DNA from 2 places in the Rhodoferax fermentans genome. Region 1 is predicted to be linked to the other one. Evidence: predicted binding sites of a transcription regulator. Region 1 holds the regulator's gene; the other holds the start of a gene.
What was found. Region 1 encodes sigma-54, which starts transcription at its own class of promoters, with help from an activator protein. Its sites were predicted from a motif close to TGGCANGNAANCTGCTTT; they were not measured.
Positions count from the first base shown of each region.

Region 2: the regulator sigma-54 is predicted to act here: its motif matches at 1,472-1,489, upstream of glnA (type I glutamate--ammonia ligase).

Region 1 covers NZ_MTJN01000002.1:1,664,375-1,667,789, forward strand. The annotation lists gene RF819_RS07950 (THUMP domain-containing class I SAM-dependent RNA methyltransferase) at 1-674, opposite strand, end outside; gene rpoN (RNA polymerase factor sigma-54) at 759-2,357, opposite strand; gene lptB (LPS export ABC transporter ATP-binding protein) at 2,463-3,269, opposite strand; gene lptA (lipopolysaccharide transport periplasmic protein LptA) at 3,281-3,415, opposite strand, start outside.
Region 2 covers NZ_MTJN01000002.1:991,222-994,636, reverse strand. The annotation lists gene RF819_RS04910 (EI24 domain-containing protein) at 1-498, shown strand, start outside; gene RF819_RS04905 (competence/damage-inducible protein A) at 464-1,303, shown strand; gene glnA (type I glutamate--ammonia ligase) at 1,532-2,947, shown strand; gene RF819_RS04895 (hypothetical protein) at 3,107-3,415, shown strand, end outside.

The DNA.
Region 1 (3,415 bases):
GGCATGTTGCAGGCCATTTGCGCGGCTTCGATCAGGATCGTGCCGCTGCCGCAACACGGGTCGTACAGCGGCTGCAGGTCACCCTCGCCGTCGAGCCAGCCGCTGGCGGCGATCATCGCGGCGGCCAGGGTTTCTTTCAAAGGCGCGTCGCCCTTATCCACACGCCAGCCGCGTTTGAACAGCGGTTCACCCGAGGTGTCGATGTAGAGGGAACAACTGTCGGTGGTCAGGTGGGCGTAGATGCGCACATCGGGCCACTGGGTGTTGACGTCCGGGCGCACGCCGTTGGCCACCGTGCGAAAACGGTCACAGACGGCGTCCTTGATCTTGAGCGCGGCAAAGTTCAGGCTGTTGAGTGGGCTGTGCTGGGCGGTGATCTCGACCTTGATGCTCTCACGCGGGGTGAACCAGCGCTCCCAGGTGACTTCGCTGGCGGCGCGGTACAGGTCCTGCTCACTGCGGTATTCGGTGTAACTCAGCAACACCAGCACGCGCTGCGCCAGACGGCTGTACAGGTTGAGCAACATGGCGTGGGCAAAACCAGTGCGCACCGCCACCCCACCACGCTGTTTGGTGATGCAGCCGGGCGGCAGTTCGGTGATGCGCAAGACCTCGGTGGCCAGGTAGTCTTCCACGCCAGCGGCGCAGGGCAGGAACAGTTGGAGTTGGTTCATAGGTATTCTTTCCTCAGGGTCGTCGAGGGGATGGCTTCGCGCCCCATGCCGCCTCGAGGGCACAGCAGGGTGGCGCCAAAAATGTCACAGCTCCTTGCGCAACGATGCCGGGGCAATGCGCAGGCCTTCGCGGTATTTGGCCACGGTGCGGCGGGCGCATTCGATGCCTTGCTCTTTGAGCATGTCGGAGATCTGGTTGTCGGACAGCGGTTTTTTGGGGCTTTCGGCGGCGACAAATTGTTTGATCAGCGCCCGCACTGCGGTGCTGGAGGCGTTGCCACCGGATTCGGTGCCCAGGCCCGAGCCAAAGAAGTACTTGAGCTCGAAGGTGCCGTAAGGCGTGGCCATGTATTTGGCGGTGGTGACGCGGCTGATGGTGGACTCGTGCAGGCCCAGCTCATCGGCAATTTCGCGCAGCACCAGCGGGCGCATGGCCAGCTCGCCGTGGATGAAGAAGCTTTTTTGCCGCTCCACAATCGCGGTGGACACCCGCAAGATGGTGTCGAAACGCTGCTGGATGTTCTTGATGAACCAGCGCGCCTCTTGCAGACGCTGCTGCAGTGCCAGCGCACTGGAGGCCTCGCTGCCACCAGCCTTGTGGCCCTTGAGCGCGTTGGCGTAGATGTCGTGCACGCGCAGGCGCGGCATCACCTCGGGGTTCAGGCGCACGCTGAAGTTGGCGTTGCCACCGTTGCCCACCCTGACCACGAGCACATCGGGCACCACCACATTGCGTTCCACATCCACAAACCGCCGTCCGGGCTTGGGCTCCAGGCGGCCAATCAGGGTGATGGCGGCACGCACGGCGGGGTCGCTGGCACCACACAAGGGCATCAGGTGTTTGATGTCGCGCCGGGCCAGCAGGTCCATCGGCTGGCGGCAGATGGCCAGCGCGACCTTGATCACGTCGGGGTCGAACTCGTCGCTGAGATCGGTGTTGCGCTGCAGGGCTTGCAGCTGCAGGCTCAGGCACTCGGCCAGGCCACGGGCACCCACGCCAGTGGGCTCCAGGCTTTGCAGCAGGCTCAAAGCCACGGTGAAGTGGTGGACCAGTTGCTCGATCTGCTCCGGGTCGTCCTCACCGGCCAGGCCACGCGCCAGCTCGTCGAGTGTGTCTTCCAGGTAACCGTCGTCATTGAGCGACTCGATCAGGAAACGCAGCGCGGCACTGTCCTCAGCCCCCAGGCGCAGCGCCAGCGCCTGGCGGTGCAAAAAGCTCTGCAGCGACTCCTGGTTGCGCGCCAGCTCGGTGGCGTCCATTTCGTCGTCACCGCTGAGGTTGTTGCCACGGGCCGCGGCCTCACCGCCCCACTCGCCGTCGTCGGGCGCCATGCTGACGGTGCCATCACCGTCCCAGCTCGGGATGTCGTCAGACGACACACCGACTTCTTCATGGTCATTTTCGGACTTGGCCCTTGTAGTGTCTGGATACTCTGCTGCTGAATAAGTAGCAACTTCAGCCTCACGGTCCGCCGCACTGACCGGTGCGTCGGCCTGCGCCAGACCAAAGGACTCCCGCTCGGCCTCTTCGACGTTGCGGTCCAGAAACGGGTTTTCGTCGAGCATCTGGTCGACTTCCTGGCTCAGCTCCTGGGTCGATAGCTGCAGCAGACGGATCGACTGCTGCAACTGCGGTGTGAGCGCCAGATGCTGCGAGACGCGTAAGGACAGGCCTTGTTTCATGACTGATCAGGGGTCATGTTTTGGCGACGGGCCGCCCCAAGCAAAAACGCGGCCCCCTCGGGGGGCAGCGCAGTACACATCGTGACAAGCGTGGGGGTCATAGCTTCACATGCGGAAATGTTCACCGAGGTACACCCGGCGGACATCAGCGTCGTTGACGATGTCGGCGGGGGTGCCCTGCGCCAGCACCGTGCCGTCGCTGATGATGTAGGCGTGGTCACAAATGCCCAGGGTTTCGCGCACATTGTGGTCGGTGATCAGCACGCCAATGCCCCGGTTTTTCAGGAAACTGATGATGCGCTGGATCTCGATCACCGCAATCGGGTCAATGCCCGCAAAAGGTTCATCCAGCAGGATAAACCGCGGGTTGGTCGCCAGCGCCCGGGCAATCTCGACCCGGCGGCGTTCCCCCCCCGAGAGCGACAAAGCGCTGGACTGGCGCAGGTGGTCCACCCTCAGGTCTTGCAGCAGCGCAGTCAGGCGTTTTTCAATCTCGTCGTTGCTCAGGCCCTTGCCGCGCTCATCGAGCTGCAACTCCAACACCGCACGCACGTTGTCCTCCACATTGAGGCGGCGAAAAATCGACGCCTCCTGGGGCAGGTAACCCAGCCCGAGGCGGGCGCGCCGGTGGATCGGCATGTGTTCGACCGACTGGCCGTCGATGGTGATGTCGCCACCGCTGGCACGCACCAGACCCACAATCATGTAAAACGAGGTGGTCTTGCCCGCACCGTTGGGGCCGAGCAGCCCCACCACCTCACCTTTGCGCACCGACAGCGACACATCCTTGACCACCTTGCGGCTGCCGTAAGACTTTTGCAGGTGGTGGGCTTGCAGGCAGCTGTCTTGTCCACCCGTGTCCGAGGAGCGATGCCGGTCACCGGCGACCGTTGCTGGCGCAGCAGGAGCCATGTCCAGGGGGGTCATGGCTTGCTGCCACCCAGGGTGTTGGTGTCGCGCAAAGGCGTGGACGACGCTGGTACCGACGCATTGTCCGGGGTCGGCGTCAGCATCGCCTTGACCCGGCCGGCGGGTGCACCGGGTTGGCCGGTGCTGCT
Region 2 (3,415 bases), 670 kb from region 1:
TTGTCGACCTTGCTCGCCTTGGTGGCTTTGGTGGTGTCGATTCCCCTGTGGTTTATCCCGCCGCTGATTCTGGTGTTGCCACCGCTGATCTGGGGTTGGCTCACCTACCGGGTGATGGCGTTTGACGCACTGGCCAGCCATGCCAGCGGTGAAGAGCGGCGTGAGCTGTTTCGCAAGCACCGGCTGAGTTTGCTGGGTATTGGCGTGTTTTGTGGTTATCTGGGGGCCGCGCCCAGTGTGATCTGGGCCTCTGGGGTGTTGTTTGCGGCCGCATTTGTGGTGTTGGTGCCGATTGGCATCTGGCTCTACACCTGGGTCTTTGCACTGTCGTCCCTGTGGTTCGCGCACTACTGTTTACAGGCCTTGCACAACCTGCGGCAACAGCGCGAACTGGACCTGCCGTCAGTGGATGAGCACCTGGTTGAAGCAACTTTGGCCGAGCCCGAGGCGTTACCATTGACCCATGACACCAACACCAAGCCCCCAAGCGCAGCCTGAACATCGCCCCGGTTTTCGCCTGATTGTGATCGGGGATGAGATCCTGTCTGGCAAGCGAGCTGACAAACATTTGCCCAAAGTGATTGAACTGCTCAAGGCACGTGGCCTGCAGTTGGACTGTGCCGAATATGTGGGGGATGACCCGGATCGCATCACGGCGGTGTTGCAGCGGGCTTTTGAATCCGGCGACGTGGTGTTCTCGACCGGTGGCATTGGCGCCACCCCTGACGACCACACCCGCCAATGTGCCGCAGCTGCGCTAGCGCTGCCCCTGGCCTTGCATCCTCAGGCCAAGGACCTGATTGAGCAACGTATGCAGAATCAGGCGCGAGAGCAAGGCAAGGTCTACGACGCCCAAGCGCCAGACAACGTGCATCGGCTCAACATGGGGGTGTTCCCTCAGGGTGCCAGCATCATCCCCAACCCCTACAACCAGATCCCTGGCTTCAGCGTCGGGCGGGTGCATTTTGTGCCGGGTTTCCCGGTCATGGCTTGGCCGATGATCGAGTGGGTGTTGGACAGCTGTTACGCCCAGTGGTTTCAGAACCAGGCTTGGCTGGAGCGCTCGGTGATTGTTTTTGGTGCCATGGAGGCGACACTGACGCCGCTGATGCAGCAACTGGAGCAAGACTATCCCGGCATCAAGGTGTTCAGCTTGCCCAGTGTGGATCACCCGGAATGGGGGCGCCATATTGAGTTGGGTGTCAAAGGTGCGCCAGGCCTGGTCAACCCGGCCTACGTCGCTTTGTTGGCGGGTCTGCAAACCTTCCAGGTCAAACTTGGCCCCGAATTGGTGCAATCCTGAGCACTTTGTTTTAGTGCATGTTTTTTGCACCAGTATGGTGCCTATCATTGTTCTTTCCATTGCACTTGTCGGAAGAACAGGCAAACCTGCAAACGCTGAACCCGAAGTTGTGCCGTAAAGTGGGTGCAAAATGGCGGAGGTGCGGACTTGTTGAACATGCCCCGACACTGGCACAAAACCTGCATTCAATTTCACAAACCCTTTCTCAACAGCAACCAGGAGTATTTGATGGCCAAGACCGTCGCAGATGTCATGAAGATGGTGAAAGACAACGAAGTCAAGTTTGTTGACTTCCGTTTCACCGATACCCGTGGCCAAGAACAGCACGTGACTGTGCCCGTTTCGCATTTTGATGAAGACAAGTTCAGCTCCGGCCATGCCTTTGACGGTTCTTCCATCGCTGGCTGGAAGGGTATTGAAGCTTCGGACATGCAACTCATGCCCGACCCGAACACCGCCAACATCGACCCGTTCTTCGAAGAAACCACGCTGTTCCTGAGCTGCGATGTGGTCGAGCCAGGTGACGGCAAGGCCTACGACCGCGACCCGCGGTCCATCGCACGCCGCGCAGAAGCCTACCTGAAGGCGTCTGGCATTGGTGACACCGCCTTCTTTGGTCCAGAACCAGAATTCTTCATTTTTGACAATGTCCGTTGGAACACCGACATGTCGGGCACCTTCTTCAAGATTGAAGAATACGAAGCCCCCTGGAATTCCGGTGCCAAGCTCGAAGGCGGCAACCGTGGTCACCGTCCCACCGTCAAGGGTGGTTACTTCCCGGTGCCTCCGATTGACAGCACCCAAGACATGCGCGCCGAAATGGTGCTCATCCTTGAATCGCTGGGCATCCCGGTCGAAGTGTTCCACCACGAAGTGGCTGGCGCTGGTCAGAACGAAATTGGTACCAAGTTCAGCACCCTGGTTGAGCGCGCTGACTGGACACAAGTTCTGAAGTATGTGGTGCAAAACGTGGCCAATGCCTACGGCAAGACCGCCACCTTCATGCCCAAGCCCATCGTGGGTGACAACGGCTCGGGCATGCACGTGCACCAGTCGATCTGGAAAGACGGCAAGAACCTGTTTGCCGGTGACGGTTATGCCGGTTTGAGCGATTTCGCCCTGTACTACATCGGCGGCATCATCAAACATGCCCGCGCACTGAACGCGATCACCAACCCCGGTACCAACAGCTACAAGCGTCTGGTTCCTGGTTTTGAGGCGCCGGTGAAATTGGCTTACTCGGCCAAAAACCGTTCTGCATCGATCCGTATTCCGTTTGTCGCGAACCCGAAGGGCCGCCGTATCGAAGCCCGCTTCCCCGATCCGTTGATGAACCCGTACCTGGGTTTCTCGGCCTTGATGATGGCGGGTCTGGACGGTGTGGAAAACAAGATCCATCCTGGCGAAGCCGCCACCAAGGATCTGTACCACCTGCCGCCCGAAGAAAACGCACTGATCCCGACCGTTTGCCACAGTTTGGACCAGGCGCTGGAATGCCTCGATGCAGACCGCAGCTTCCTGACCAAGGGTGGAGTGTTCACTGACAGCATGCTCGATGCCTACATCGAACTCAAGATGACTGAAGTCACACGTCTGCGTATGGCGACCCACCCGATCGAGTTCGACATGTATTACTCGCTGTAATCAGCGACCTTACCAGGTGGGTCAGCCATGACAACTTGGTACCGCAAAAAGGACGGCAGTTGCCGTCCTTTTTTATTGTGGGAAACTATACCAATGGGGCGGGCTGCCGGGTTCAGGCAGCCCGCCAAACCTGGTCACGATGGAGAGAGCAAAAGCCTTATGAAACAACTGTGGATGCTGGTGGCCTTGGCAGCGGGTGTAGCAGCCTTGCCCAGCCAGGCACAGGCTGAGATTTACCGCTGTGGCAACGAATACACCAACACCAAGCCGGATGCACGCGCCAAAGGCTGCAAACTGGTCGAAGGTGGCAACATCACTGTGGTGCAAGGGACACCCGCCCCCAAAGCCAATCCCACCCCCTCCGCTGGCAGTAACACCTCCAAGGTGGAGTCGTCGCAGCAAAAAGCGCGTGACTCGGACCGCCGACTGATCCTGCAAGATGAACTCAAGAAAGCCCTGGCCCGTCAG